4 regions of the Arthrobacter sp. NQ7 genome follow, and region 4 is predicted to be linked to each of the others. Evidence: riboswitches for the same ligand, from Rfam matches in the RefSeq annotation. Region 4 holds a riboswitch; each other region holds the start of a gene.
What was found. A riboswitch is a leader RNA that binds a small molecule or an ion and turns the genes downstream of it on or off. The one in region 4 is predicted to bind S-adenosylmethionine.

Region 1 (7,694 bases), on a different contig from region 4:
TGCCTGTGAAACGCGTCCCCACGCCGTCGTACTCGCTCCGGACCCAACCGGGACGGACGGCGGGAACCTCGGACGGTGCGTGATGGTCACAGACCACATAGGTGAAGTCCGGCCACCACTTCTTGGGACGTGCCGCCTCCTCATAGCCGCAGACGGCGCACTCCAGGTGCACCCAGACCGGGCGTTTGCCCGTGCGGTTGGCGCGTGACTGCACCAGCCAGGGCGGGGGATTGTCCAGGATGGCGCGCAGGTCCTCCTCCGCCATCCATTTGGGCAGGCCGTGGCGCTGTGCCATCTCAAGCGGAACATCAAGGGCTATTGCTGCGTCACGTCGGCTGATCATCACAGTCCACCATACGGGAGTGGACAGCTTCTGCCGCCGCAGCCGGCGGGGACCAATCAGCTGGAGAGTCAGCCAACCAGGGCGATGCCGGCTGCGGCGGCGGCAAAACCGAGGGCGAGGTTGGCCCCCACGTTCAACGCCGCGGAACCGAAGCGCGCCTCGCTGAGCAGCCGGACCGTGGCAGTAGTCCAGGAGCTGAACGTGGTGAGTCCGCCTGCCAGGCCACTGGCCAGTCCCAGCTGCCACTCAGTTCCCAGCCCCAGCCGGCCGGTCACCCCATGGGCCAGGCCGATGATGAAGCAGCCCACGACATTGACCACCAGGGTGGCCCAGGGCCAGTGCAGGCGCCCGTGGCTGCCGGTGCGGACGCTGCGGATGCTGCTGTGATGGGCGAACCAGCTGTCGATCCCAAACCGCAGGAGCGCACCCGCCACGCCAAAGACTCCTACCAGGGCAGCAGCGGTCATGGCTGGCCGTCCCGGTTCCGGGAGATGAGCCTGCCGAGCCGCCACCCCGCGCCGGCGGCGGCAAGACCCAGGACGAGGGACAGACCGAGGTAGGCCGTCCACACCGGGTGGGCGCCGGCGCGCACCAGCTGGTCGGAGGCGAGGATGACGGCGGAAAAGGTGGTGAACGAGCCCAGCAGGCCCGGACCGATCCCGGCGCGCAGCCAGAATGCGGTGTGCGGGCGGGCCATCCACATGGTGGTCAACGCGGCCAGGGCAAAGCTGCCGCTGACGTTGATGCCGAGCGTTGCCCAGGGAACCGACCCGGGCAGGTCCGGAAAGGCCAGGCCCAGCCCGTACCTCAGTTCGGTGCCAATCAGCCCGCCGGCAGCCACAGCGAGCCAGGCGCGGCCTTCGGGCATCGCCACGTCAGCTGCCGTCCAGGAGGCAGCCGGGATGGGGGGTATCGGTGGAGACCCACAGCGCGGCGGCTATCTCATCCGCCAGGTCGTACTCCCGCGGGCCGTCCGGACCGCTGATCCGCACCACCAGCGCGCCGCCGAACGGCTTCCTGCCCAGCACCTCTACCTCGGCATCCAGGTCGATTTCCTGGGCGGCGAGGTACCGCAGGAGTTCGGGGTTGTCGTCGCTGATCCGGGTGATCCTGCCCGTGTGCCCCTGGTCCAGCCCGGCGAGGAGGTGCGCGTCGGGCATCAGCACTTGGCCGTCTGCTGTGGGAATGGGGTCGCCGTGCGGGTCCCGGCGGGGGTTCCCGAGTTTGGCCGCGACGCGTTCGATGAACGTGTCCGACACGGCGTGCTCCAGCTGTTCGGCTTCATCGTGGACTTCATCCCAGCTGTAACCGAGACGCTGGACCAGGTAGGTCTCGATCAGCCGGTGGCGCCGGACCATGGCCAGGGCCAGCCGCAGGCCGGCCTCGGTCAGGGTGACGGCGCTGTAGGGCTTGTGGTCCACCAGGCCCTGGTCCTTGAGCTTGCGGACCATCTCGGACACCGAGGAATTGGCCACCCCCAGCCGCTGTGCAAGCTGGGAGGAAGTGATGGGCTTGTCCTGCCATTCCGTGAAGGAATAGATGACCTTGACGTAGTCCTCGATCGAGGAGGAGGGCGCGCTGGTCTTCACGCGTTCAAGCCTACCGGCTCGACGCACCGGGCATGGGAGGCCGCCGTCATGCCTTGACAGCCCGCCAGGCGAGGGTGAGGTACGGAAGATCGAGTTGCTGGCCGTCGCGGTAGGCGAGGTGGTCATGCAGATACCAATCGAGGTTGGCCAGGACCTTGGCACGCGTCGCCTCACCGGTCCGCAGGTAGTAGCTGCGCGATTTGGTGAGCTCCATCAGGTCGGCGGTGGTCACCCTGTCCTGCCAGTGGGTGACATGCCCCTCGAGCCCGCGGAATTCCGGGCCCACCACGGGCTTGTGGCCTGGCCGGTACACATCACCGGCATGCATGATCCGGGAGAGCCGGTGCACCCAGGGGACGGAGGTGTCCAGCTGGTTCCAGACCAGGCCCAGGGTCCCGTGCGGCCGAAGCACGCGGGCCAGTTCCGTGCTTGCTGCCAGGGGGTCGCACCAGTGCCACGCCTGGGCAACGGTGACGACGTCGAAGGAGGCGTCCGGCAGGCCGGTCGCCTCGGCAGTCCCCGGCGCGGCGGTGGCGGCCGGATAGTGTTCCTCGAGTTGGGCAAGCATGTCCGCCGAGGGGTCGACGGCGGCGACGTCCAGTCCCATGTCCAGCAGCAGGGCAGTGAACTTTCCGGTTCCGGCGCCGACGTCCAGGGCATCATGCGCCCCGGCGGGTACCAGCCACCGGGCTGACTCCTGCGGATAGCCGGGCCGGACGCGCTGGTAGTGCCTGCCGCCGTCCTGGAAACTTTGTCCAAGCTCCCGGCGCCGCCCGTGATCAAGCCTGGGGCCACCCCGAACCACGTGCGGCCTCCTTCAGTCAACGCCCTGCGGTACCTTAAGAATTTACCGTATCTGCAGTGCCGGAAGGGTTGGTGGCAGCGGCCGGCGGCGGTTCGGGGCCGCCGCCGGCTTAGTCGTCGATGCAGGGCGCCGCGCCTGCGGTGCCGGGGGTGTTGGGTGCCCAGTGGGGGTAGGTGCGGGTGTCGTTGGCGGGTACCCACCGGCCAGCGTCCACAACGTAGTCCCATCCCAGGCCGTTGGTCCGCAGTGCCTGGATGCCTGCGAGGAGGCGCGCGGCGTCCTCCAGCCGGGAACCGACACCAAAGCTTGCCCGCAGGGAACCGGACGGCAGCCCCAGGCGCTTGAGCAGGGGGTGGGCGCAGAAACGTCCGTCGCGCAGGCCCACGCCGTGCTCCGCGGAGAGGTAGGCGGCCACCAGTCCCGCGTCGTAGCCCTCGACGGAGAAGTTGACCACGCCGATAGTGTCCGTTTCCGGGTTGGTGTCCTTGAAGATCTGGTGGACGGTCACGCCGTCGATGCGCTGCAGGCCCTCAACAAGGAATGAGCGGATGGCGGATTCGTGGGCGTGCCAGCGGTCCTGGTCCAGACCCGCGATCACCTGCGTGGCGCGGGCCAGGGTGGCGGCACCGAGGACGTTCGGCGAGCCCCCCTCATGGCGGGCCGGCCCGGTGGCCCAGCTGACGCCGTCGAGCCGTGCTTCCTTGACGGCACCGCCACCGGCAAGGTGCGGGACGCCGGCGTCCAGCCAGTCGGGCCGTCCCACCAGGACGCCTGCACCGAAGGGCGCGTACAGCTTGTGCCCGGAAAACGCGAGGTAGTCGACGTCGTCGGCAGTGATGTCCACCCGGCGGTGCGGTGCGAGCTGTGCCGCGTCCACCACGATCCGGGCGCCATGCTGGTGGGCCAGTGCGGCCAGGGCCCGGATGGGCAGGATCTCGCCCGTGACGTTGGATGCGCCCGTGACGGCCAGCAGGCTCACCCCCCCCTGCTCCAGTTCGGCGCGCACGGCGTCCAGGGTGCCGGCGATGGTGTCCGCGGCCACGATGCTGCGGTGCGGGACGCCCTGCCATGGCAGGAGATTGGCATGGTGCTCGATGTCCAGGTAGAGGACATCGCCGGCCGGGCGGCCATCGTGCAGGGGCAGGCAACCGGCCAGCAGGTTCAGCGAGTCGGTGGTGTTGCGGGTGAAGATGACCGAGTCATCCGGCCGGCCGCCCACAAAGTCGCGGACGATGCTGCGGGCGTTCTCGTACACCGAGGTGCTGATTTGGGAGGCGTACCCGGCCCCGCGGTGGACGCTCGCGTAGTAGGGCAGGATTTCGTTCAGGTAGGCCGACACCACCGACAGGGCCGGTGCTGACGCGCCGTAGTCGAGGTTCGCGTAGCGGACGTGGCCGCCGGCAATCAGGGGCGCCTGGATCTCGGCGCCGGTAACGGCAGCGAGGGGCCTGCCGGCGGCGGCGTGGCGTGCATCGGGGACGGCAGCGTCGGCAATGGCGTGCTGGGGGGAGACGGTGGCAGTTGTCACAGAGACCTCACTTGACTACAGGACTCCGGCGTTAGGAATCCGCGCTTGCCGTATCCGCTCCGGACCGGCCTGGTCGTCACCCGGGGCACCCCACCGCGAATGGAGGGTTGCCGGCCAGCAAACCGGGGTTTTGCGCTGGCACTCGTGACCTGCATAAAAGCGTAGGACATCGGGCGGCCAGGACTGAAGCCGCGGCAATTGTTAAGGGTTTTGTTACGCGCCATCGAATAAACGACGCCGGACGCCCCTTTGGGGAGGCGCCCGGCGTCGTAAAATTCGCGGAAGAAGGGGATCGGCGGCCGTTACAGCAGGTCGTCGAGGTACGGATTGAGCCGGTGCAGCACCTCTGAGTGCAGGATCGAGTTGGTGGCCAGCGCGTTCCCGCCAAACGGCCCGTCCTCGCCTTCCAGGGAGGTGAAGCGGCCGCCGGCCTCCACCACAATGGGCACCAGGGCCGCCATGTCGTAGAGGTTCAGCTCCGGTTCGCAGGCGATGTCCACCGAGCCCTCGGCCACCATGCAGTAGGACCAGAAGTCACCGTAGGCCCTGGTCCGCCAGACGTCCTCGGTGAGGCCGAGGAATTCATCCAGGTTTCCGCGTTCCTTCCATCCCGTGAGGCTGGAGTAGGAGAGGGACGCGTCTGAGAGGCTGGACACGTTGGAGACCCGAAGCCTGGTCGCGGCAGCCAGCGACCGGCCCATGTAGGCGCCCATGCCCTTCGCGGCCCACCAGCGCTTGCCCAGGGCAGGGGCGCTGACCACGCCCACCACGGGCTCGCCCTCGTCCACCAGGGCGATCAGCGTGGCCCACACCGGAACGCCGCGGACAAAGTTTTTGGTCCCGTCAATGGGATCGATGATCCAGCGCCGCGAGCCGTGGCCGGTGCTGCCGAATTCCTCACCCAGGACGGCATCGCGGGGCCGGGAGCGGGAGAGCTGGCCGCGGATGGCTTCCTCGGCGGCCTTGTCGGCGTCGGTGACCGGCGTCAGGTCCGGCTTGGTCTCAACGTGGAGGTCCAGGGCCTTGAAGCGGCTCATGGTCTGGTCGTCCACGGAGTCGGCCAGGACATGGGCCAGGCGCAGGTCATCGTTGTAGCTCGAAGCGGGTTGGATCATGGTTCCAAACTACCGTCTGCGGGCGCTTCCGCCGGGAGAACGCGTCAGTTGACGCTGCCAAGCTCCTTGGTTTCCTGCGCTTCCATCCGCGGGTCGGTACCGAGCAGCCGCCGCAGGGACGCCAGCCTGGCCGGTCCCGTGGGGCCGGCGTGTCCGCCGCCCACCCAGTCATCGAGGCCGCAGTTCACGGCGGTCGCCGTGTGCTTGCAGCCGCGCTCGCAGTTGTCGATGCCGGGGGAGAGGTCCGGGAAGGACCGCAGGATCCGGTCAGGGTCCACGTGGGCCAGGCCGAAGGAGCGGATGCCGGGGGTGTCGATGATCCAGCTGCCGGGCGGTGCGTCTGCCAGGCGCAGGGCCAGGGCGGACGACGACGTGTGCCGGCCCCGCCCGGTCACGGCGTTGACTCCGCCGGTGGCCCGCTCGGCGCCGGTCAGGGCGTTGACCATGGTGGACTTGCCCACGCCCGAGTGTCCGAGCATCACGGTGACCTTGCCGTCCAGGTGGGCCCGGAGGGCAGCCACCGCCGCGCTGTCCAGCCGGGCCGAAAGGCCGTCGTCGGAGCGGGCATCGATTCCCGAGGCCCGGGCGTCCGCCGTCCGGCTGATGATCACCGGGAAGTCCAGGTGGGTGTAGTTGGACAGCAGGTCCGCGGGGTCCTTGACGTCGGCCTTGGTGACCAGCAGGATCGGCTCGATCCCGGCGTCGTAGGCGGCCACCAGGGCACGGTCGATGAAGCCAGTGCGGGGTTCCGGATTGGCGGCTGCCACAACAATCACCAGTTGGTCGGCGTTGGCCACGACCGCGCGCTCGACGGGGTCGGTATCATCCGCGCTGCGGCGCAGGAGCGTGTGCCGGTCCTGGATCTTCACCAGGCGGGCCAGCGTATCCGGGGCACCGGACACGTCACCCACCAGGGAAACAAAATCACCGGCAACCACCGGTGAGCGGCGAAGCTCGCGGGCGCGGGCCGCGACAACGACCCGCTCGTTCTCCGAGTCCTCGTCCACCACCGCCGTGTAGCGGCCGCGGTCCACCGTGATGATCCGTCCGGTGACGGCGTCGTCATGGCTGGGCCGGTCCTTGGTGCGGGGCCGGGAGCCTTTCTTGTTCGGGCGGATCCGAACGTCTGATTCGTCCCAGGAATCAGTTCTCCGCGCCACTGCCGCGCCCTTCCGGTCCGGCTTCGGACGCCTGCTGCGCCAGCATGCCTGCCCACAGTTCCGGGAAATCGGGCATGGTCTTGGCGGTGGTGGCGATGTCCTCCACCTGGACGCCTTCCACGGCCAGTCCCAGGATTGCCCCCGCGGTGGCCATGCGGTGGTCGGCATAGCTGTGGACGACGCCGGCGTGCAGCCGTGCGGGGCGGATCACCAGTCCGTCGTCGGTCTCCTCGGCGTCACCGCCGAGCCGGTTGATTTCCGCCACGAGAGCGGCAAGCCGGTCCGTTTCGTGGCCGCGGAGGTGTGCGATCCCGGTAAGCCGGGATGGGCCGGTGGCCAGGGCACAGAGCGCCGCCACCGTGGGGGCCAGTTCGCTGGTGTCCGCGAAGTCGCCCCCCTTGACCTGCGGGCCGCCGGTGACGGTGAGGAGGCCGTCTTCCAGGGTGACCGTGGCACCCATGCTTGCCAGGATATTGCGCCACAGGTCGCCCACCTGCTGGGTTTCCGTGGGCCAGTTCGGGATCCGGACCGTGCCCCGCGTGGCCAAGGCCGCTGCCAGGAACGGCCCGGCATTGGAGAGGTCCTGTTCGATCCGCTGGTCGAAGGCCCGGATCGGGCCCGGCGCCACCACCCAGTGGTTGGGGACGGAGTCGTCCACGGACACGCCTGCGCCCCGCAGTACGGCCACGGTCATGTTGATGTGGTCAAGGCTGGGCACGGGCTTCCCCACGTGTTCCAGGTGCAGGCCTTCGTCGAACCTGGCGCCCACCAGCAGGAGGGCGGAAACGAACTGGGAGGAGGCGCTGGCATCGATCACCAGGTGGCCGCCGCGGACGGCGCCGGTGCCCTGCACCACGAACGGGAGCGACGACGGCGCGCTGCCGTCCTCCGCGGAAACGTCCACACCCAGCGCCTTCAGGGCCTCGATGATGGTGCCCATGGGCCGCTTCCGTGCGTGCGGGTCGCCGTCGAACACGCTGGTTCCGCTGCGCAGCGCAGCCAGCGGCGGGACAAACCGCATGACGGTGCCCGCGAGCCCGCAGTCAATCCTGGTGGCCGATGGTGCCGCCGCCGCGGGCAGCGGCACCACTTCCAGGTCCGGGCCGAAGGCGCCGTCCCCGGGCACCTCCGTGATGGTGGCACCCAGCTGCCGG
Region 2 (7,694 bases), on a different contig from region 4:
TATGACGCAGGAAACCGCTGAACACGTTGCCGCCATGCTGAAGGACGCCCGGACCGAAAAGGGCTGGACCCAGGGCCAGCTGGCCGCCGAACTCGGCACCAGCCAGTCAGCCGTCGCACGGATGGAACAGGGCAAGCAGAACCTGAGCCTGAAGATGATCCAGCGCCTGGAAAACATCTTTGACCGGAGCATCGTCAACGTGGGCAAGCCGCAGATGACGCACCTCCGGGTGGAGGGCGGACGCACCCTTTCCGGTGCTGTGGACGTCAACAGCAGCAAAAATGCCGGCGTCGCCCTGCTGTGCGCCAGCCTGATCAACCGCGGCACCACCGTGCTCCGCCGGCTGGCCCGGATCGAGGAAGTCAACCGCATCGTCGAGGTGCTGACCAGCATCGGCGTGGAGTGCACCTGGCTCAACGACACCGACCTGCGCCTCCGCCGCCCCGCGGTCCTGGACCTGGACGCCATGGACGTGGACGCTGCACGGCGCACCCGCAGCGTCATCATGCTGCTGGGCCCCCTGCTGGACGAGTCGCGGGAGTACCGGCTGCCCTACGCCGGCGGCTGCGACCTTGGCACCCGCACCGTGGAACCGCACATGCAGGCGCTGCGTGAGTTCGGCCTTTCGGTGGAGGCCACTGCCGGTTTCTACACCGTGCAGGCACCGCCGGCCGACACCCGCGACCGCTCCTTCGTCCTCACCGAGCGCGGGGACACCGTCACCGAGAACGCCATCATGGCGGCAGCCCACCGGGCCGGGACCACCGTGATCCGGAACGCCAGCCCCAACTACATGGTGCAGGACCTCTGCTTCTACCTGCAGATGCTCGGCGTCACCATCGAGGGCGTGGGCACCACCACCCTGAAAATTACCGGCAAGCCGGAAATCGATGCCGAGATCGAGTACTTCCCGTCCGAGGACCCCATTGAGGCGATGAGCCTCATCACGGCCGGCATCGTCACCAACTCAGAGGTCACGGTGCGGCGCGTGCCCATCGAGTTCATGGAGATCGAACTGGCCACCCTGGGCCAGATGGGGCAGCAGCTCGAGGTTTCGGGCGAGTACATGGCCCGCAACGGCCGCACCCGTTTGGTGGACGTCACCACCAAGCCCTCCGACCTCCGCGCCCCCGAGGACAAGATCCATCCCATGCCGTTCCCCGGGCTGAACATCGACAACCTGCCGTTTTTCGCCGTCATTGCTGCCAACGCCCACGGCCAGACCATGATCCACGACTGGGTCTACGAGAACCGGGCGATCTACCTGACCGAGCTGAACCGGCTCGGCGCCCAGGTGCAGCTGCTGGATCCGCACCGGATCTACGTCAACGGGCCCACCAAGTGGCGCGCCGCCGAGGTGGGCTGCCCGCCGGCACTCCGGCCTGCCGCGTGCCTGCTGCTGGCCATGCTCGCGGCCCGCGGCGTTTCCGAACTGCGCAATATCTACGTGATCGAGCGCGGTTACGAGGACCTGGCGGAGCGGCTGAACACCATCGGCGCCAAGGTGGAGTACTTCCAGGACTGAGCATTCACGCTTCGTCATGAACGGCGGGCCACAGTTCCAATGACCCGCTGCTGCAGCAGAATGTTCGTATGCGTACATTCGGCGTAGAGGAAGAGCTGCTGATCGTTGATCCGGAGTCCGGAGAGCCGCTCGCCCTGGCGGATGCCCTCCTGGCCGGACACCACGTGGCGGCGGATGACCTCCCCCCGGATTCAACCGTCCACCACGCGGGAAACCAGGCGGATTACGACGACGAGATGGGCCTGAGTGCCGAGCTGAAGCTTGAGCAGATCGAGACCCAGACCCGGCCCTGCCGCGAGTACGGCAGCCTGCTGGAACAGATCCGCGCGGGCCGGGCGCTGGCGGACCAGGCTGCCAGGAAGCACGGGGCCCGGGTCGCGGCGCTCGCAACCTCGCCGGTGGCATCACCGAGCCACACCACCCCGGACCCGCGCTACGCCAGGATGCTGGAACGCTTCGGCCTTACCGCCCAGGAGCAGCTGACCTGCGGGTTCCACGTCCACACCTACATCGAGTCGCCGGAGGAAGGCGTGGCGGTCCTGGACCGGATCCGCGACAAGCTGGCAGTGCTGACGGCCTTGAGCGCCAACTCGCCGTTCTGGAACGGCGTGCCCACCGGATTCGAAAGCTACCGCACCCAGGCCTGGAACCGCTGGCCGACGGCCGGACCGGCGGGCATCTACGGAACCTATCCTGCCTATCGGCGGGTGGTCACCCGGCTGCTGGACACCGGCGTGATGCTCGATGAAGGCATGCTGTACTTCGACGCCCGGCTGTCCCGCAACCACCCCACGGTCGAGGTGCGGGTGGCGGACGTCTGCCTTCGTGCCGAGGACGCAGCCCTGATTGCGGTGCTGGTCCGGGCGCTGGTGGAATCCGCCAGCCGGGAGTGGCGCGAGGACGTTGATCCGGCACCCGTGCCCACGGTCCTGCTGCGGATGGCGTCGTGGCAGGCCAGCAGCGAAGGGCTCAGCGGCGAGCTGCTGGACTTCGGAAACTTCCGGCCCACGCCCGCTGCGGACGTGGTCCGGTCGCTGGTGGATTACCTGGCGCCGGTGCTGGAGGAACAAGGCGAGCTGGCCCTGGCCCGGCAGGGTGTGGAGGACATCATCGCCCGCGGGACAGGGTCAGCTGAACAGCGGCGTGCACGCGACAAGGCCCTCGCCGGGCCGCCGCCGGAGGACATGGGGTTCGGCGCCGTGGTCCGCCAGGCCGTCCACGTGACCATGCGCGGTTCGCTGGACCTGTCAGAGGTGGAGACAACACCCGAGCTGCTGAGGGTGCGCCAGGCCTGAGACGGCGGCCGCGCAACTGCGTTTCCCGCTGCGCAGATTCATCCCCGACGCGCCAATTCCTCTCCGCGGCCCCTATCCGGGCAGCGAAGAGGAATTCCCGCGTCGGATAGAAGGCTGCGCGTCGGGGAACGCCGGGCCATGAGCCCGCGAACCATGCGGCTAGATCTGCTTCAGTGCCTGTTCCAGATCGCGGATAAGGTCTTCCGGATCCTCCAGCCCCACGGACAGCCTGACCACGCCGTCGCTAAGCCCGATGGCCGCCCGCCCTTCAGGCCCCATGGCGCGGTGCGTCGTGGTGGCGGGGTGGGTGATCAGTGACTTGGCGTCGCCCAGGTTGTTGGAGATGTCGATGATGCGCAGCCCGTCCAGCAGCGCGAAAGCCGCTTCCTTCGCCGAGCGCCCCGCGGAAGGAGCCAGCTCCAGCGTGAGCACCGTGCCGCCGGCGCTCATCTGCTTCGCCGCCAGGGCATACTGCGGGTGCGACTTCAGCAGCGGGTACTTCACCCAGCTCACGGCGGGCTGTTCCTCCAGCCACTCCGCCAGCCGCAGGGCAGTGGCCGAGGAGTGGTTGACCCGCAGGCCCATGGTTTCCAGGCCCTTGGTCAGGACCCAGGCGTTGAACGCCGAAAGTGCGGGGCCGGTGTGGCGCATCAGCTGCTTGACGGGGCCGTCGATGAACTCCTTGGTGCCCAGGATGGCGCCGCCCATCACCCTGCCCTGCCCGTCGATGTGCTTGGTGCCGGAGTAGACGATGACGTCGGCACCGAGGTCGCCGCAGCGCTGGAGCAGGGGAGTGGCAAAGACGTTGTCCGCCACCACCGTTGCACCGGCCGCGTGCGCCAGTTCGCTGACGGCGGCGATGTCTACGATCTCCTGCATGGGGTTGGACGGGGATTCGAAGAAGACGGCGGTGGTGGGCGTGGAGAGCGCCTCCCGCCACTGGTCCAGGTCGGGTCCGTCCACGAAGACGGTCTCCACGCCCCACCGCGGCAGAATCTCGTTCAGGATCACGAAGCAGGAGCCGAACAGTGAGCGGGCGGCCACCACGCGGTCGCCGGCAGCCAGCAGGGCACCCAGGGCGGTGAACACCGCGGACATGCCCGACGCCGTCGCGAAGCATGCTTCGGTGCCTTCCAACAGCCTGAGCCGCTCCTGGAACGTGGCCACCGACGGGTTGCCGTAGCGCGAGTAGACAAAGCGCTCGTCCTCGCCGGTGAAGGCGCGTTCGGCTGCAGCGGCGGACTCGTAGACGAAGCCTGAATTCAGGAAGATGGCCTCGGACGTTTCCTGGAAGTTTGTGCGGTCAAGGCCGCCGCGGACGGCCTGCGTGTCGGGGTTCCAGCCGGGGGCGTCTTGGTTGAAGCTCACTTAGTTCTTTCCGAGGTTGGTGGGCAGGCCGCGGTTCTTCCAGCCATTGACGGTGCGTTCGCCGTAACGGTCCGGTTCGCCTTCGAAGCCTTCCAGCACGTTGTAGGACGTGAAGCCGGCCTGGGTGGCGGCGGTGGCGGCGGCAATGGAGCGCTGGCCGGAGCGGCACAGGAATACCAGCTCCGCGGCCGGGTCTTCCGGCGCCTGTTCCTTGAGGTCCTGGACGAAGCGCGGGTTGGGAATGCCGCCGGGGAAGGTCCACGGGATGAACAGGGGATCGTTGTCCGTGGCCTTGGTGTCCGGGATGCCGATGTGGGCCCATTCGCCCTCCGTGCGCACGTCCACCAGGATGGCGCCCTGCTCCAGCTTGGCCCAGGCTTCCTCGGGGGTCAGGTCTCCTGCGTAGCTCATGCGTGGCCCTCGCCGTCGAATTCGAGGTCCCCGCCGGCGTCGAGCTGGTCCACGGCGGTAGCCACGGCGGCGTCCGCGGAAGCGATGGCTGCCGGAAGGACGATCGCCTGCGCCACGATCACGCTGGTGCCGTTGAAGGTTGCCGCCGGGCTGCCGTGCAGCACGTAGCCTTCGGCCAGGGCGTTGGAGATCCGCTCACAGAATTCACGGTTGTCCGGGCCGCTGATGAGGCGGTAGGACAGTCTCTCGTCGGGGGCAGGTGCGTCAGACATGACGGATCTCCTTCTTTCACGCTTGCAGCTCGAGTCGGTCGATATGCCGAGTATTCACCTGAGGCACCCCGCCGCGAAAGGGAGGGTTGCCGACCGGCCAGTCAGGGCTTCACACCGGTACTCATTACTCCCCAAAAACGTAACACCTGCCGCGAAAACGCGCATCGCCGCCGTCGTCATGTTCCGTAATTCAGCAGCCACCCGAGGCGATAGGGTTCTTACCGTGGGGCGCCGCCCCGACGTCAGAGCAATGAGTGCCGGGGGGTTCTTGTCAGCATGCGGGGAAACACGTCGCACCACCACGCGGTCCGCCGCAGCCGTCCACGTTCCGTCGCCGCCGTGGTGGCCGGGCTCCTGATCAGCCTGCTGGCCCTGGTCGGCCCGGCCAGTGCCGCCCAGGCCAGTGCAGCCCAAGCAGGTGCCGCCCAGTCCGCAGCAGCCGCCCCGGACCCGGGAAAACCGTGGCTGGGCGCGGTGCTCGAATGGGGCGAGGACACCGCTGCCGGTTTCAGTGACCGGCTCGGTGCCGACCCCGCGGTTTTCGGCCACGACATCACCATGCCGTACCGCGAGGCGGAACGGAGCGATCTCGACGGATTCCTGCAGCAGGCGGCGGGCAGGGGCGCCCATGCGCTGCTCACCGTGAGGCCGTCGGTGCCGCTGGACCAGCTCGGTGCCCAGGAGGCCGAGGCCTTCGCGCAGCAGGTACGCGACCTGGCCTCCGGCTTCAAGGGGCAGCTGATGATCCGCTTTGCCCCCGACATGAACGCAAGCTGGGTGGCCTGGGGGCAGCAGCCGGCCACCTACCGCAAGGCCTTCCAGGCCGTGACGGCAGCTTTCAGGAAGTACGACGGCGGCCGGGTCACCATGGTGTGGGCCCCTTACCTGGGCAAGGACTACCCCTTTGACAGGAACCGGAGTGCCCCGCAGCCGGGAAGTGAAGGGTTTTCGCTCCTGGACACCAACGGTGATGGAACCTGGGATGGGCGCGACAGCGCCTACGCCCCCTACTATCCCGGGGATGACGCCGTGGACTGGGTGGGCCTGGCCGCCTACCATGACGACACCGCCGGCGGGACGGCCGTCAACACGGCTCCCCGAACCGATGAACTGAAGGACATGCTCACCGCGTCCGGCGGCGAGAACTTCTACGGCACCTACTCACAGCGGCACGGCAAGCCCTTCCTCCTCCAGACATCCGCCTTTTACAGCCCTGCAGCCGGAGGCGCGGCCGAGTCGGACATCAAGGCCGGCTGGTGGGACCAGGTGGTGGGGACTGCAACCTCCCCTGACTTCGCCACGACAGCGGCCGTCGTATGGGACGAACGGACCAGCACACGGGACACCGGGGTGGCAAGCATCAGCTGGCTGCTCACGGGGCGCCCGGAGATCGCCAAAGCAGCACTGGACAGGCTGAAGTCTTCCCCCATCGTCACCGGCCCGGTCACCGATGTGGCGTCCGGAAGCACCTACGTCCGTGCCAGCACCCTGTCCGGCGCGGCGGCCTGGAGTGTTGCTGCCGCCATGGCCATCCTCCTAATGGCTCTTTGGCAGATACCGCGACGGATCAGCGCGGCGACCGCCTGGAGCTACCAGGACCCCTCCAGCAGGGACTCGCGGGTTGACCTGCTGCGCGGCATGGCCATCGTCTTCGTGGTGGTCAACCACCTTGGCATGGCTTCGCTGTTCCAGCTGCTTACGCAGGAGGCCGTGGGTTTCGTCTCCGGTGCTGAGCTTTTTGTCCTGTTCTCCGGACTGGTGGTGGGCATGGTGTACGGGCCCAAAGCCAAGGAGGACTTCGGCCAGGTGGTGGACCTCACCTCGCGCCGCGCCGGAAAGCTCTACGTCACGGCACTGGCCGTCCTGGTCGGCGTCTTCCTGCTGTCCCTGCTTCCGTTCTTCAACACCGAAGCCCTGACCACCTTCGTGGACCAGGGAACCGGGGGCGCCGGGCACACAGGGGCGGGGCGCACGTACGACCTGTATGCCGGCATGTCCTCGCTGTTCCAGTTCCCCGTGCCCCCGCAGGTGCTGCCGGCCATCGTGCTGCTGCAGTTCGGGCCCTGGCAGTTCAACGTCATGGGCCTTTACGTGGTCCTGCTGCTTGTCAGTCCGCTGATCCTTGCCGCCTTGAACCGCGGCAAAGCCGCCTGGGTGCTGCTGGTGACACTTGCCGTGTACGCCGTGGGCAACGTGACCAGGTTCAGGATCCTGCCCTCGCAGTTCGAGGACTCATTCCCGTTGCTGGTGTGGCAGGTGCTGTTCGTTGTCGGGATGGTGGCCGGTTACCACCGGCGCAGCATCGTGGCCTGGCTGACCAGGCACATCTGGGTGGTGGTTGCCTGCACCGTGGCAGCCTTCGCGCTGGCCTTCCTGTCCTGGGGCAACCCGTACCTCTCCAACAACTACGACGTTCGCCTGGCGCTGATCCCGGATGCTGCGTACCGGGCCATGTATGACGCACTCTTCGGCCGGACCTACCTGGCCCCGGGCCGCCTGCTCAACGTCCTGGTCCTGGTGGTGGCCGCCTATGCCTTCCTCAGCGCGTACTGGAAGCCGGTGCAGCGGGCCCTGGGCTGGTTCCTGATCCCGCTGGGCCGGGCCACGCTCTACGTGTTCATCATGCACGTGGTGCTCATCGCCGTCGTGGCCAATATTCCGGCCCTGCAGCAGCAAAGCATCGCCCTGAACACGGCTGCCTATGCCGTGGTCCTGGGACTGCTCTGGGTGATGGTGCGCACCAGGTTCCTCTTCCGCATCATCCCCACCTGAGGCCGGTCTGCAGGACGTGGGTCCATGCCGTCAGGGCACAAAAAATGCTGT
Region 3 (7,694 bases), on a different contig from region 4:
GGCAGCGCGGCGCGCGCTGCCGCGATGGCTTCCTCCGTCCGCGCCGCCGAGGCCAGTGCCACCTGTTTTTCCTGTTCACCGGTGGCGGGGTTGAAGACGGGGCCGAAGCGGTCGGCGTCGCCGACGCGGGTGCCATTGATGTAGTGCGGGATGGTTTCCAAGGGAGTCTCTTTTCGTGGGGTGGCTTGCGCGGGCTGCTGGGCGGACGCCGTATGCCTACTGTGCTGACGGGGTCTGCGTGGCGGGCTCCAGCGAGCAGTCCACGAGTTTGATGATCATGGAGCAGTCCTTGCCCGCGTCGCCGGCGTCGATGAGCCGCTGGAAGAGCTGCTGGACGTGCCGGCCGATCTCCAGGGGCGTGCCGGTGTCTTCGGCGGCGCTGATGGCAAGCCCGATGTCCTTGTTCGCCAGCTCCGTGGTGAAGGTGGGCGCGAAGTCGTTGTTGGAGGCGGCGGTGGGAACCACCCCGGGCACCGGGTACCAGGTCCGCAGGGCCCACGAGTCGCCGGAGGAGACCGAGGCGATATTCCAGAAGACCTGCTTGTCCAGGCCCAGCCGGTCCGCCAGCACCGCGCCCTCGGCGGTGGAGGCAAGGTTGATAAAGAGCATCAGGTTGTTGCAGATCTTTGCCGCCTGCCCGGTGGTGGGGCCACCGGTGGGGATGATGTTCGCTGCCATGGGACCGATGTACCCGGCCGCTTCCTCCACGGCACCCTTTTCACCGCCCACCATGAAAGTCAGGGTTCCGGCCTCCGCGCCGCTCATTCCGCCCGAGACCGGGGCGTCCACGAAGCGGAAGCCGGCGGCAGCAGCGGCGTCGTGCAGTTCCTGGGCGGAGGCGACGTCGATGGTGGACGAGTCGACGAGCAGGGTGCGGGTGTCCGCGTGCTTCAGCACACCGTCCTCCCCGAGGTAAACGGCGCGGGCGTGTTCGCCCTTCGGGAGCATGGTGAACACAACATCGGCACCCTGGACGGCATCGGCGATGCCGGCCGCACGGGTAACCCCGCGTGCATCCGCGGCTGCCAGCGCGGCGGGATTGAGGTCGAAGCCGCGCACCTCATGGCCGGCGTCCACCAGGTTCGCGGACATGTGGCCCCCCATGTTGCCCAGGCCGATCCAACCAATAACTGCCATGTGTAAGCTCCTTTGCTTCCCTTCCGGCGCGTCGGCCGGAGTGTCTGTGTCCACCATCACACCACTGCTAAGGTGCAATCAAGGGGAAAAATCACAGACGCTCTGTGCATTGATGCACATTACTCAATGGAAGGCCCAGCGTGGACTCGAGACGCCTGCCAAGCCCGGACGACCTGCTCATCCTGTTGACCGTCGCCCGCCTCGGCCGCTTCAACGCAGTGGCGGAAACCCTGGGAACCACCCACACCACCATTTCCCGCCGCATCCTTGCGCTGGACAGGCAACTGGGTGGCCGCACCCTGGAGCGCAGCCCGCACGGCTGGGAGCTGACCCAGCTTGGTGCGGCGGCGGTGGAGGCGGCGGAGTCCATTGAGGCCACGCTGGGCTCGCTGTCCGGCCTGATCAGCCAGGACCAGGGCGCGCTCTCCGGCCTGGTCCGCGTGGCCACCACTGACGGCGTGGGGGCCGTCTTCGTCACCCCGTCACTGGTGCGCCTCCAGCAGCAGCACCCGCTGCTGAACATCGAGATGCTAAGTGCAACCCGGAAAGTCAGCCAGAACCGGTCCGGCGTGGACCTGGAGGTCGTCGTCGGCAGGGCGGACGTGACCACAGAGCAGACCATTTTCCTCAGCAACTACTACCTGCGCCTCTACGCCAGCCCCGGTTACGCCGCCAGCCACGGCCTGCCCGAAACGCTCGACGACGTGGGGCAGCATGCATTTGTGTCGTACGTTGAGTCGGCGCTGCAGGTGGAGGAGCTTGGGCCGCGCTGGTCAGCGCAGCTTCCGGCGCCCCGGACAAGCTTCCAGGCCACGAGCGTGTTCGCCCAGGTGGAAGCCGTGCGGCAGGGCGCCGGCATTGGGCTGCTGCCGAACTTCCTGGCGGCAGACGCGGACGTCGTCCCGGTCCTGCCGGCCGTCTTTGAACGCCAGCTCCCCATCTGGGCTGTCGCCCGGCCGGAGTCGCTGCGGTCGGCACGGGTGCAGGCGGTGATCTCTGCCCTGAAGGACGAAGTCAGGGACCGCTCCGCACTGCTGTCCGGCTGAGCCCGGCCGGGACGCCGGCGTGGGTGCCTCAGGCCCGGAAGAGCCGCCGGACCACGTGACCCGAGGCCAGGGCGTCCAGCCCTTCATTGATCTCGCTGAGCGGCCGCGTGTCGGAGTGCAGCAGCTCAACCGGCAGCTTTCCCTCCCGCCAGTAGCCGAGGTACGCGGGGATATCGCGCGCCGGCACGGCGTCACCCATGTAGGAGCCGAGCAGCCGTTTGCCTGCACCGGCGAACTGCAGCGCCGGCACGGTCAGCTGGGCGGACGGATGCGGCAGGCCCACGGAGACCACCGCGCCGCCCCTGGTGACCAGCTCCAGGCAGGACGCGATGACACCGGCCGAGCCCACCGCTTCGATGGCAACGTCGACGCCGTCGCCGGCTGCTTCGTCAATCAGCCGCCCCGCGTCCTCCGGCGTCCCCACCGCGGTGGCCCCGGCGTCGCGGGCCAGCTGATGCTTCCCCTGGTTGGGATCGATGGCGATCACGCTGGCGGCCCCGGCCAGGCGGGCCGCCATCACGGCGGACAGGCCCACCGCTCCCAGGCCGAACACTGCCACGGACTGGCCGGGGCCGACTCCGGCGGTGTTGAACACCGCTCCCATTCCGGTGAGCACGGCGCAACCAAACATCGCCGCCACAGTGTCCGGAACGTCGTCGTCAATCACCACCACTGATTCGCGCGCAACCACCGCGTAATCAGCGAACGCGGAAACGCCCAGGTGGTGATTGATCCGCTCCCCCGCCGGCGTCCGCAACAGTGCCGGGCCATGGAGCAGGTCTCCGGATCCATTCACCTCAGCTGCCCGGTGGCACAGGGCGGGCCTGCCGGACAGGCAGGCCCGGCACTGGCCGCAGCTGGGGACGAAGACCAGCACCACATGGTCGCCCACGGACACGTCGGAGACGCCGTCGCCCACGGACACCACCCGGCCCACCGCTTCATGGCCCAAAGCCATGGGAAGCGGCCGGACGCGTGAACCGTCCACCACGGAAAGGTCCGAATGGCACAGGCTCGAGTAGGTGACGGAAACTCCCAGCTCACCGGCCCGCGGCTCCGGCTGCTCCAGCTCCTGCACCACCAGCGGCCGGGACTCGGCGTAGCTCTGTTTTCCCTCGGCCCCGGGCGGGGCGGGAACGGTGGAGTAGAGGACGGCGGCCTTCATGGGCCTACTTCTTGCTGGCAGCGAGCAGGTCTGCCGTGCCCTTGGCGTCGGCGGCATCAACGTCGTGCAGCGAGATGCCCCGGGTTTCCTTCAGGAAGAAGACCGCGACGGCGGTGATGGCGCAGGCGATGAGGAGGTAGACCGCCACGGGGACGGAGGACTTGTAGGTGCCCAGGAGCGAGGCGGCGATGATCGGGGCGAGGGAACCGGCCACGATCGACGTGACCTGGTAACCCAGGGAGACGCCGGAGTAGCGCATCCTGGTGGGGAACATTTCGGCCATGATGGCGGGCTGCCCGGCGTACATGAAGGCGTGGAACACCAGGCCGATCATGATGGCGGCCAGGATGATGGCGTCGTTCTTCGTGTCCATCATGGGGAAGGCGAAGAAGCCCCACGTTGCACCCATAATGGCGCCGGCCATGTAGACGGGCTTGCGGCCGAAGCGGTCCGACAGCTTGCCAACCATGGGCACGACGGCGAAGTGGACGGCGTGGGCAAGGAGCAGCAGCAGCAGGATGCGCGTGGTATCGGCCTGCACCACGGTCTTCAGGTAGGTGATGGAGAACGTCACCACGAGGTAGTAGAGGATGTTCTCCGCGAAACGCAGGCCCATGGCGGTGAACACGCCGCGCGGGTAGCGCCGGAACACCTCGGCCACGCCGTAGCCCTTGTGGCCGGCGTCCACCTCCTTGCGGGCTTCCAGGAAGATGGGGGCATCGTTGACCTTGGTGCGGATGTAGTAGCCGATCAGGACGATCACGGCGGACAGCCAGAACGCCACGCGCCAGCCCCAGCCCAGGAAGGCGTCCTGGGTCAGGGTGGAAGACAGGATGAACAGCACGGCCGTGGCCAGCAGGTTGCCCAGCGGCACCGCGGACTGCGGCCAGCTGGCCCAGAAGCCGCGGGACTTGCTGGGGCTGTGTTCGGCGACGAGGAGGACGGCGCCGCCCCATTCCCCGCCGACGGCGAAGCCCTGGGCGAAGCGGAGGAAGACCAGCAGCGCCGGAGCCCAGTACCCGATCTGCTGGAACGTGGGCAGGCAGCCCATGAGGAACGTGGACACGCCCACCAGGATGATGCTCAGCTGCAGCAGCTTCTTGCGGCCGAACTTGTCACCGAAGTGGCCAAAGACGATGCCGCCGATGGGCCGGGCCACGAAGCCGACGGCGTAGGTGAGGAAGGCGGCGATGATGCCGTCCAGTTCGGTGCCGGCATTGGGGAAGAAGGCCTTTCCAAAGACCAGCGTGGCAGCTGACGCATAGAGGAAGAACTCGTACCACTCCACGACCGTGCCGGCCATGGACGCGGTGACCACTTTCTTGAGGCCGGAGGCCTTGATGTCAGTTTCCTCTGTGCGCCTTGCGGCGGAGTTTTCCGTACTCATGTGAACTCCTTCGGCGTCGTCGTCGACACCACGGGGACCAAATCGGTGGCAGCCGGGTGTGATGCACACCACGAAAGCCGGATTCGATGAGTATGGTCTGCACTGAGTGCAACCTCAACGCCGAATAGTGCAGAGGGCATCTGCAGGAATGCACATCCGCCCTGACCCGGGACCCGCAGGAGTGGGGATGCGCCTTGCCTTCTAGACCAGGAAGCTGCTCCGCAACTGGTGCCCCAGCTGGCCGATTTCGGTGAGGAAACCGTCATGTCCGATAGGCGCCTGGATAACGTGGACGTCCACGTCCCCGGGCAACGCCTGGGCGAGTTCCCGGGATTGCGACGGGAAATACAGCCGGTCGGAGTCAACGGCTGCCACGAAGAACCGCGCAGTGGACCTGGCGAGGGTCTCTGCCAGTGTTCCCCTGCCGCGGCAAACGTCGTGGCTCATCAGCGCCTCAGTCAGGGCGATGTAGCTGTTGGCGTCGAAGCGCTTCACGAGCTTGTTGCCCTGGTGGTCCAGGTAGCTTTCAACCTGGTAGCGGCCGCGGGCCGCGAGCACGTCCCCCTGGAGGGGCGACTCCGGCGCCTGGGGCGCCCGGCCGAAGCGGCCCTCAAGTTCCGCCGCCGAGCGGTAGGTGATGTGGGCGATGCGCCGGGCGAGCGCCAGCCCGTCCTCCGGGCAGGGGCCGCCGTAGTAATCGCCGCCGTTGAAGTGCGGATCCTGCCTGATGGCCAGGGTCTGGGCCTGTGCAAAGGCGATCTGTTCCGCTGTGCTGGCGGCGCCGACGGAAATGACGGCGCAGCGCTGCACCCTCTCCGGGTAGGTGACGGCCCATTCCAGCGCGCGGGCGCCGCCCATGGATCCGCCCAGGACCGCGAACCAGCTCTTGACGCCCAGCTGGTCCGCCAGCCTGGCTTCCGCGACGGTGCTGTCGCGGAGTGTGACGAGGGGAAAACGGGAACCCCACGGGGCTCCATCCGGGGCCGGCGAGGACGGCCCTGTGGACCCGTAGCAGCCGCCTACGATGTTGACCGATACGACGAAGAACCGGTCGGTGTCCACGGGGGCACCCGGCCCGGCAAGCTGTTCCCACCAGCCCTCTTCGTCGGTGTCGCCGCGGGTCACGTGCGTGCTGCCGGTCAGGGCGTGCTCGATCAGGATGGCGTTGCTGCCGTCGGCGTTCAGCGTGCCCCAGGTTTCGTAGGCCAGCGTAACGTCGGGAAGGTATCCCCCGGCTTCAAGCTCCAGTCCGCCAATGGAGGCGTAACGGACAATTCCGTGCTCAGGGGCGGTGGTACGGGTGACGGTAACCGTCATGGCAAGACCTCTTCTACGCGCTTGCCTGCCGTCGTCTGACCGGCAGGCCAGGTCCTCACCCGGGGCACCCCACCGCGGAAGGAGGGTTGCCGGCCAGCAAGCCGGGGCTGTCACTGGCACTCATGACCTGGTACGAGTGTACGAAACACCCCCCGCACCAGGCCAAGAGTATGACCGGTTGTGACTTCCCCGCTTGCCGCCGCCGGAGCGTTCGGGCGGCGGTTGCATGCGCTCCCGACGCCCTGGGCTCCGTGCCCCGTGCGGCCGGCTGCCTGCTGCCTGCGGCCGGCTGCCTGCTAAGCGTCCTTGGCGGCGCGGAACCCCGCTTCCAGGTCCGCCAGGATGTCATCGATGTGTTCCAGTCCGACGGACAGCCGCACCAGCCCCGGGTTCACCCCGGCCACCGCCTGCTGTTCCGGGGAAAGCTGGCTGTGGGTGGTCGACGCCGGGTGGATGACCAGGGAGCGGACGTCGCCGATGTTGGCCACATGGGAGTGCAGCTCAAGGGCGTCGACGAAGCGCTTGCCCGCCTCCGCGCCGCCGGCCAGGTTGAAGGCGACGACGGCGCCCGTCCCCTTGGGCCCGTACTTGCGGCCACGCTCATACCAGGGGCTGGACGGCAGCCCCGCGTAGGCGACCGATTCGACGTCGTCCCTGGCCTCCAGCCAGCGCGCCACTTCCGTGGCGTTGGCGACATGCCGTTCCACCCGCAGGCTCAACGTCTCAAGTCCTTGGGAAATGAGGAATGCGTTGAACGGCGATACCGCCGAGCCCAGGTCCCGCAGCAGCTGGACGCGGGCCTTGAGGATGTAGGACAGGTTGGCGCCCAGGGCGCCGCCTGCTCCGAGGTCGCGGCCGTAGACAAGACCGTTGTAGGTGGGGTCCGGGGTGTTGAAGCCGGGGAACAGTTCGGGGTCCTCGCTGAAATCGAATTTTCCGGAATCGACGATGACGCCGGCGATGGCCGAGCCGTGTCCACCCAAGTACTTGGTGGCCGAGTGGATCACGATATCCGCCCCCCACTCCAGCGGGCGGATCAGGTACGGGGTGGAGAGGGTGTTGTCCACGATCAAGGGGACGCCTGCCTCGTGGGCGACCCTGGAAATGCCCTCGATGTCCAGGACGTCCTGGCGCGGGTTGGACACCACTTCGCCGAAGAAGAGCTTGGTATTCGGCTGGACGGCGTCGCGCCACTGGTCCAGGTTGTCCGGATCGGCTACGAACGTGACGGAGATGCCGAACTTCTTCAGCGTGTGGGCAAAGAGGTTGTAGGTTCCGCCGTAGAGGCTTGGGCTGGCCACGATGTGGTCGCCGGCCTCGGCGATGTTCAGCACGGCGAACGTTTCGGCAGCCTGCCCGGAGCTGAGCAGCAGCGCAGCCAGGCCGCCCTCCAGGCTGGCGATGCGCTGCTCCACGGCGTCCTGGGTGGGATTGCCGATCCGTGTGTAAATGGGGGCGAGCTCAGCCAGGGCGAAACGGTTGGCGGCGCTTTCGGCCGAGGGGAACACGAAGGACGTGGTTTGGTAGATCGGCAGGGCACGGGCTCCCGTGGCGCTGTCAACCTCCTGCCCTGCATGGATCTGGCGGGTTTCGAAGGACCATCCGTTGGACACTGCAAATCTCCTTTGACATGGGCCCGGCA
Region 4 (7,694 bases):
GGTGACGAGCCCGGCTGCAGCACGGGCTTGCCCGCTGTCCAGGGCCTGGGCCCACTGTGTGTAGGTGCCCAGGCCACCCACGGGGAGCCCCAGGCCCAGGCCCACCGTCACCGGATTAGTGCCAAGGGCCGTGACAGGCAGCTTACTGATGAAGGCGTCCGGAACGCCTGTCACCGGAGTAGCCGTGAGCGGCAGCGGTGACGCCGCACCGTCGGCGTTGGTAACGGTGAGACCCTCAACTCCGGCTATGGAATTCAGGTTCGTGCCCAGGACGCTCCCCGTGAGCTGGGTGGCCGATGCCTCGCCGCTGAAGAGCGTGTTGGTGGCACAGTCCCCCGGAGAGCCAACGCCTACGCTGCCGGTGGCCCACTCGTTGTCCACCCACGCCGCCGTGGTGACCGTGGCGGTCGCCACCAGGGAAACCGCAGCCGCCGCTGCTATCGCCAGGGAGGTGCGCGGATTCCTGGCCGCGCGGTGACGCAGGTTCCTGCGTGGGGCTGTCATGATGTTCTCCCGGTCCGGGCCCTGGTTCGGCGGCCGGCCGCCACGGCCGCCGCGCCCAGGAGCAGAAGGCCGCTGCCTGCCAGCAGTCCCTGGAGCACCGCTGCCCCTGTGTTCGCCAGCGGTACTGGCGGCCGCTTCGCCGGCGGGGTCACGGCGTCGTCATTGCCTGCAGCGGTGACTCCAATACCCAAGGTCAGTGATGTGTCCCGCGGATCCTGCGAACCCCCAGGCCGGGACAGGATGAAGCGGAGGTAGGGTGAAGTGCCGCCGCGCAGATCCCGCAAGGGAACCAGCACATCCTGCCGGTGTTCGGCCAGCGCCACCGGCGCTATGCGCGGTGTGGACCCGGTGGGACAGCGCAAATCCCCGCCCAGGCCGCTGCTCCCCTGCCACTGGACATCGCATTCGTCCACAGAAACCAGGTAAGTGTTTGTGCCGGCGATCCCGCCATCAGCAGTCAACTGCAGGGTCGACTGACCGCTGGGCTGGTCCACCGAAACGCCAATCTGCCAAGTGAAGGACTCCCCTGCTTGAAGCGCAGGAAGGGCCAATGGATACACCGACGAAGAAAGGGAAAGGAAACCTGCCGCTCCCGTCTCCGGAACCGGCACCAATGGTTCGTCAGCCACCGCTGCGACGGGCGCAGCGGTGGCCAGCAGAACTGCGATAACCCCCGCGGCTCTTGCGACGTGCCTGAAGCTGGGTCCCGCCATGTCAATTACGACCTTACTGTTGTGGTTTCGCCGGGGGTTCGTCGTCGACCTCCACCTGGCCAGTTGCACCATGCCGCGGCCAGTAGGCCCATGTCACCAGCATCGTCACAGCGAGCGTTGCTGCGCCCAGGAACTCCGGCCCCCGTGAAGCCATAACCCAGGCTCCTAAGCCGGGAACAGTGAACAGCACCTTCTGGGCCGTGGCCACCTCGTAGGGCAAAGGGTCATCCGACGTGTTGGCGTCGCCGCGAAGCCTTAGCGATGCGGTGGCCCCCTCCACACTGGGCGGGTCAACTGCCACCACGCGGTGGGTCACGAGGGCGGTCGCCGCTTCCCGGCGGACCGACACGACGTCGCCCGGGACGAGATCCTTGGCGGTGACCTGCACGGTCAGGGACAGCGCTCCGACCGGATAGAGCGGCTCCATCGATCCTGTGCGGAAAACGATGAAGGACGCCTTGAAGAAAAAGCCGAGGACCAGGCAGAGGATGCATGCCAGTCCCAGCAGGGCAACGAGGGAAAGCAAGACCTCCCTGAGCCCCCTGGCCGCGCCTCGAACAGCCGGCGGGACCCGGGTTCCGGAGGGCACGCCCGCCGCCCGGAACCCGGACTTAGGCATGGCCAATATCCGCCCCACCCGGGGTGCTACGGCAGGCCTACAGTGCTTGAGAACTTCCAGAGCGGGACGGTCTTCATCCCCTGCAGCGTTGCCGGGGCATCCGTGGGAAGGGTCAGGGCAAAGCACACATCCACCGCGGTGCCACTGTTCACGTTGTCACCCTTGGGCAAGTTGATATTTGTCGCTGCCCCGGGCACGGAAATGGTATTGAGATTTGAGCCTGCCGGCACGATGTTTCCGTTCTGTACTGAACTAAAGCCGGTGGCGTTGCATGAGGACCTGGGTACACCCTGCTTGGCCTCGTAGCGCAGGGCCGTGTAGAGCTGGGAGGAGTTGGTGACGCTGTCAATCGGAAGTAATTGAGCTGCCTCCGTCAAGCTGGCAACCAGGGCTTCGGAGCCCGCTACCGCCCGCAGCTGCATAGGCGCGTATACGGTGCTGCCGGGCACCAGATCGTCCGCGTTGACACTGAAGGTCAGCGCTCCACCGGGACGAAGCTCTTGATCACTCCACGCTTCGGTGCCGCCGGTGCCGCTCCAGGTGTTCTGCTGCATCTGGTACACCTTAGTGCCCGGGCCGCCGCCGTTTTCGCTCTGGCCGAAGACCCACTCGTTATCCGTCCACGCAGCCAGTGTGAAGGCCGCGCCGATCCCCAAGACAAGCCCGCCGGCAAGAATGGCGCGGACTTTATTAGCTTTTTGCGAGCGCGGCTTAGCGCTGGTTGATTCAACCATGCTTTCCCCCAAATTAGAATTAAACCCCGAACGGTAAGAACCGGGACACGGGTATGGGGGATTATCGGTATTTCCCCCAAAAGACCGATGTTTCTACACCATCATTACTTACTAATTAAAGTCAAGTCGGTGTATTAAATGTTATCAACGGCCGCTTTCCCGCGGTTGAATGGGGCGGACCCGCTGCCCCTGACGGCGCCGCGCCACATTCTGAAACCGATTTGCCCCGCCGCCTTGCTGTCGCTTTAGGTGGGAGTGAACCATCCGGAGCGGCCAAGAGACCTGGCTCAGTGACGCCGCAGCAACCACGGTCCGGCAGCACAGCCGCCGGCCGAAGGTGCTACTGCCAGGACCGATGGAAAGGAACCCAGCATGTCTTTGAACACCGATCACATCCGCGTAACCCACGCCGGCTCGTTGCCCCGGACGCCGGAGCTTATCGCGGCCAACGCCGCCAGGGAGGCCGAGGGAATTACCCCGGGGTTCCTGGAACTCCTCGAAGGTTCCGTGGTGGACGTGGTGCAGCGCCAGAAGGACCTGGGCATCGACATCCCAAATGACGGCGAGTACGGGCACACCATGTCCAGTTCCGTGGATTACGGTGCGTGGTGGAACTACTCCTTTGCGCGTCTGGGCGGCCTGGAGCCGACGAATGTGGACCGCTGGGCCGATGCGCAGGTGCACCGCTCTTCCCCCGGCAACATCGTCCTGACCTCCTTCCCGGACCGCCGGGACCGGCAGGCGTTCAACGAGGCCTACAACGACCCCTCCTCCGGCATCCTCACGCACCGCAAGAGCGTCGCCCAGCCCAAGATCACCGGGCCCCTGACCTACACCGGCCAGGACCTGGTGGCATCGGACGTCCGGAACCTGAAGACCGGACTGGCTGCGGCCGGGCTCTCGGACGGCTTCGTTGCGTCCCTCTCCCCCGGCTCCTGCGCGCGGCTGGCCAATGAGTACTACAAGACGGATGAGGAGCTCGTCTACGCCTGTGCCGATGCCATGCGGGAGGAATACAAGGCCATTATCGATGCCGGCCTCACGGTCCAGCTCGATGATCCGTCCCTGGCCGAAAGCTGGGACCAGATCAACCCCGAACCGTCCCTGGAGGACTACCTGAAGTTCATCCAGCTGCGCGTTGAGGCCACCAACTGGGCGCTGCGCGACCTCCCGCAGGAACAGATCCGCCTGCATGTCTGTTGGGGTTCCTGGCACGGCCCGCACACCACGGACATCCCCCTTGCCGACATCATCGGGTCAGTGCTGCAGGTCAACGCCGGCGCATACTCCTTCGAAGCAGCCAACGTCCGCCACGAACACGAATGGCGGGTATGGGAGGACACCAGGCTCCCCGAGGGCAAGGCGATCATCCCCGGCGTCGTTTCGCACGCCACCAACGTGGTGGAACACCCTGACCTGGTGGCAGACCGCATTGTCCGCTTTGCCGACATCGTGGGCCGCGAGAACGTCGTCGCCTCCACCGACTGCGGCCTGGGCGGCCGCGTCCACCCGCAGATCGCCTTCGCCAAACTGGAGGCCCTGGGCGAGGGCGCACGCCGCGCCACCAAACATCTCTGGTAGCACTGAAGCCCGAAACGCCGGCTGTGCCTTCCATCACCGGAAGGCACGGCCGGCGTTTCGCTTCCCGCGGCTTGCTAAACTGGACAAGGCCGGCCAGGAGCCGGCCCACCCCAACCAACCGCCACCGACATGACGCGCGCCCGCGTGCCCGTTTCGGTGACGGCAGCAATGCCAATCCCCGCAGGAGAACCAGCCCTTCATGACAGCCCTGGCCCCCGAAACATTCCACGAACAGCTCATGAGCCGCCGCTACGAACCCAGCGTGGCCGCCGTCAACGAACTGTGCGACTCCCTGCGGGAAGCCAAGCCCGGAACCACGGTTCCCTACGTGGACCCCATGCACGACGTGGAGGAATGCCGCATCATCAGCCTTTTCTCCAACATCGGCGAGGCGGACAAGTCCGGGTTCATCACGGCAGGGGACCAGGACGCCGCCACCCGTATGCTCGGCATCCAGTGGAAGCTGGGCCTGCGCCCCGAGTTCGTCATGCCGTGGAACATGCACCCCTGGCATGTCCCGGGTGAAGTCAACGGCAAGTTCACTCCCGACCAGATCCAGGCCGGCCTGAAGCCCCTGCTGAAGTTCCTGGCCCTGGTGCCCCGCGCCTCGGTCATCGTGGCGCACGGCACCGAAGCCAACCGCCTGGCGAACCTCCTGCTGAAGACCGAAGTGCCCCTGCTGTGGCGCCGCGGCCTGAAGACCTACAAAGTCCGGTCCCTGAGCGGCCGCGCCTTCGCCGGCTCCCCGGCGCGCCAGGAGGAATACCTCGAGGACATGCGCGCCGCCTACGCCGATGCCATGGCGCGCACGGGCATCGCCAACAAGGGCTAGCCACGTTTCGACGGACTTCATAGCCAGGACGACGGCGGCCGGTCCCCTTTCATGTGAAAGGTGACCGGCCGCCGTCGTCCATCTGGAGGGGCCTCCGCCGCCGGGGGTTCCCTGGCTGAGCGAGTCGACGCCAGGGAGGCGGTGGGGATCTAGGAGCCTTCGATGGCCGCCTTGGCTTTGGGGTCGGAGTCATTGAGGAACTTCTCGATCCGCTCCGGCTCGTCAGCTTCGCCGATGGCCGATGAGGCCCGGCCCAGGGAGTAGAGGGCACGCAGGAAGCCGCGGTTCGGCTCGTGCTCCCAGGGAATGGGACCAACGCCGCGCCAGCCGTTGCGGCGCAGCGCGTCCAGTCCGCGGTGGTAGCCCACCCGGGCGTAGGCGTAGGAGTCGATGGTGCGGCCCTCGGTCCACGCTTCCTCGGCCAGGATGGCCCACAGGAGCGAGGACGTGGGGTGCTTTTCCACCAGGTCCAGGGCTTCGTGCCCGGCCTCGAGCTGCCCGTATACCTCTGTTTCGGCAGGCAGGAGCGTGGGCTCCGGCCCCATCAGGTTCCGGCGGAACTCGTCCGACATTTAGAAGGTCTTTCCGGCCGAGCCGAGCTGCTTGGTGGCTTCCACCACGCGGGCTGCCAGGCCGGCTTCGGCGGAGGCGCCCCACACCCGGGGGTCGTAGGTCTTCTTGTTGCCCACTTCGCCGTCAACCTTCAGGACGCCGTCGTAGTTCTTGAACATGTGGTCAGCCACGGGACGCGTGTAGGCGTACTGGGTGTCCGTGTCGATGTTCATCTTGATCACGCCGAAGGAGACGGCGTCGGCGATTTCCTGGTCGGAGGAGCCGGATCCGCCGTGGAAGACCAGGTCGAACGGGTTCTCCTTGCCGATCTTGGAACCAACCTGCGCCTGGATGTCCTTGAGGATCTCCGGGCGGAGCTTCACGCCGCCGGGCTTGTACACACCGTGCACGTTGCCGAAGGTCAGGGCCGTGATGTAACGGCCGTTCTCGCCGGAACCCAGGGCGTCGATGGTGGCCAGGGCGTCCTCCACCGTGGTGTACAGCTTGTCGTTGATGGCGTTCTCGACGCCGTCTTCCTCGCCGCCGACGGTGCCGATTTCAACTTCGAGGATCATTTTGGCGGCGGCGGTGCGCTGCAGCAGCTCGCGGGCAATGCGCAGGTTCTCCTGCAGGGTCTCTGCCGAGCCGTCCCACATGTGCGAGTTGAACAGCGGGTTGCGGCCTGCCTTGACCTCAGCCTCGGAGGCTTCGAGCAGGGGCAGGACGAAGCCGTCCAGCTTGTCCTTGGGGCAGTGGTCCGTGTGCAGGGCGATGTTGACGCCGTAGTTCTTGGCCACTTCGCGGGCGAAAGCCGCGAAACCCAGGGAACCGGCAACCATGTCCTTGGTGGAGGCGCCCGACCAGTAGGCGGCACCGCCGGTGGACACCTGCACGATGCCATCGGACTCCGCTTCGGCGAAGCCGCGCAGTGCGGCGTTCAGCGTCTGCGAGGACGTGACGTTCACGGCCGGGTAGGCGAAGCCGCCCGCCTTCGCGCGGTCGATCATCTCGGCGTAGATCTCTGGGGTTGCAATGGGCATGCTGGCTCCTCTGCTGAGTTTCGTCTGTGGGTGGATGACCCTCAAATAGACCGCTTACGGCTTGGCACCATCCTAGCCATTCCCGGGCCGGGAGTGCTCTGGGTTACGCCCCACCCGCACCCTGGCCTCGCAAGCTCGGCCAGGGAACCCCGCGGGAGTGGGCCCGCCACCCGCAGGTCTGGCTACACGTGCTGGTCGAAGACGTGCCGGCGGATCCAGGCGTGCATGGCGATCGCGGCGGCGGAGGCGGCGTTGATGGACCGGGTTGAGCCGAACTGCTCAATGGACAGGGTGGCGACGGCGGCCTGGTGGACCTCCGGGGTCAGCCCCGGGCCCTCCTGGCCGAAGACCAGCACGCAGTCACGGGGTAATTCGTAGGTCTCCAGGGGCACCGAATCCGGGAAGATGTCGATCCCGATAATGGCCAGCCCCTCCCCCTGCGCCCACTGCACGAAGTCCCCGACGGTGGGGTGGTGCCTGACGTGCTGGTAGCGGTCGGTGACCATCGCCCCCCGCCGGTTCCACCGCCGCCGGCCGATGATGTGCACCTCCTTGGCGAGGAAGGCGTTGGCGGTGCGCACCACGGTGCCGATGTTCAGGTCGTGCTGCCAGTTCTCGATGGCCACGTGGAAGTTGTGCCGCCGGGAGTCCAGCTCGGCAACAATCGCCTCGTGTTTCCAGTACCGGTACTTGTCCAGCACGTTGCGCCGGTCGCCGTCCGCCAGCAGGTCCGGGTCCCAGTGGTCGCCTTCAGGCAGTTCCCCTTCCCAGGGCCCGACGCCGACCTCCGCCTTTGCGGATTCGGCCTCCCCGGGCTCGTGGTGCGGTTCGTCGGTCATTCCGGGCGTTTGGTTCACCCTTCAACACTAGACTGGAGCATTCGGGCAACCATCATCACGTGGAGGACAGGCATGGCAGAAGAAGACCAGGTGGCAGGCAACCCGGCGGTTTACCGCAACGGCCAGGAAATTGAGTGCTGGCTGACGGACATGGACGGCGTCCTGGTCCACGAGAACCAGCCGATCCCGGGCGCGGCGGAGCTGATCCAGCGCTGGGTGGACACCTCCAGGCGGTTCCTGGTTCTGACCAACAACTCAATCTTCACGCCGCGCGACCTGG

Region 1: another riboswitch for S-adenosylmethionine. It lies ahead of PUN71_RS03745 (aminotransferase class V-fold PLP-dependent enzyme); the one in region 4 lies ahead of PUN71_RS13170 (cobalamin-independent methionine synthase II family protein).
Region 2: another riboswitch for S-adenosylmethionine. It lies ahead of PUN71_RS16390 (DUF1737 domain-containing protein); the one in region 4 lies ahead of PUN71_RS13170 (cobalamin-independent methionine synthase II family protein).
Region 3: another riboswitch for S-adenosylmethionine. It lies ahead of metX (homoserine O-acetyltransferase MetX); the one in region 4 lies ahead of PUN71_RS13170 (cobalamin-independent methionine synthase II family protein).

What each region holds. Positions count from the first base shown of each region.
Region 1 is NZ_JARFXU020000002.1:197,185-204,878, reverse strand. Features, by position in the region: gene PUN71_RS03770 (hypothetical protein) at 1-343, opposite strand, end outside; gene PUN71_RS03765 (fluoride efflux transporter FluC) at 412-810, opposite strand; gene PUN71_RS03760 (fluoride efflux transporter FluC) at 807-1,211, opposite strand; gene PUN71_RS03755 (metal-dependent transcriptional regulator) at 1,219-1,932, opposite strand; gene PUN71_RS03750 (class I SAM-dependent methyltransferase) at 1,979-2,737, opposite strand; gene PUN71_RS03745 (aminotransferase class V-fold PLP-dependent enzyme) at 2,847-4,265, opposite strand; SAM riboswitch class IV at 4,302-4,415, opposite strand; gene hisN (histidinol-phosphatase) at 4,568-5,380, opposite strand; gene rsgA (ribosome small subunit-dependent GTPase A) at 5,425-6,540, opposite strand; gene aroA (3-phosphoshikimate 1-carboxyvinyltransferase) at 6,524-7,694, opposite strand, start outside.
Region 2 is NZ_JARFXU020000017.1:24,611-32,304, reverse strand. Features, by position in the region: gene PUN71_RS16410 (UDP-N-acetylglucosamine 1-carboxyvinyltransferase) at 2-1,525, shown strand; gene PUN71_RS16405 (glutamate--cysteine ligase 2) at 1,594-2,820, shown strand; gene PUN71_RS16400 (O-succinylhomoserine sulfhydrylase) at 2,980-4,188, opposite strand; gene PUN71_RS16395 (rhodanese-like domain-containing protein) at 4,189-4,599, opposite strand; gene PUN71_RS16390 (DUF1737 domain-containing protein) at 4,596-4,871, opposite strand; SAM riboswitch class IV at 4,885-5,000, opposite strand; gene opgC (OpgC domain-containing protein) at 5,148-7,643, shown strand.
Region 3 is NZ_JARFXU020000033.1:24,699-32,392, forward strand. Features, by position in the region: gene PUN71_RS21440 (CoA-acylating methylmalonate-semialdehyde dehydrogenase) at 1-161, opposite strand, end outside; gene mmsB (3-hydroxyisobutyrate dehydrogenase) at 217-1,137, opposite strand; gene PUN71_RS21450 (LysR family transcriptional regulator) at 1,278-2,183, shown strand; gene PUN71_RS21455 (zinc-binding dehydrogenase) at 2,212-3,348, opposite strand; gene PUN71_RS21460 (MFS transporter) at 3,353-4,735, opposite strand; gene metX (homoserine O-acetyltransferase MetX) at 4,937-6,052, opposite strand; SAM riboswitch class IV at 6,065-6,180, opposite strand; gene PUN71_RS21470 (bifunctional o-acetylhomoserine/o-acetylserine sulfhydrylase) at 6,349-7,665, opposite strand.
Region 4 is NZ_JARFXU020000011.1:99,746-107,439, forward strand. Features, by position in the region: gene PUN71_RS13150 (choice-of-anchor G family protein) at 1-504, opposite strand, end outside; gene PUN71_RS13155 (hypothetical protein) at 501-998, opposite strand; gene PUN71_RS13160 (S24/S26 family peptidase) at 1,231-1,743, opposite strand; gene PUN71_RS13165 (SipW-dependent-type signal peptide-containing protein) at 1,863-2,570, opposite strand; SAM riboswitch class I at 2,828-2,932, shown strand; gene PUN71_RS13170 (cobalamin-independent methionine synthase II family protein) at 2,943-4,151, shown strand; gene PUN71_RS13175 (uracil-DNA glycosylase family protein) at 4,351-4,983, shown strand; gene PUN71_RS13180 (DUF3151 domain-containing protein) at 5,133-5,555, opposite strand; gene fbaA (class II fructose-bisphosphate aldolase) at 5,556-6,575, opposite strand; gene PUN71_RS13190 (TrmH family RNA methyltransferase) at 6,758-7,414, opposite strand; gene PUN71_RS13195 (HAD-IIA family hydrolase) at 7,487-7,694, shown strand, end outside.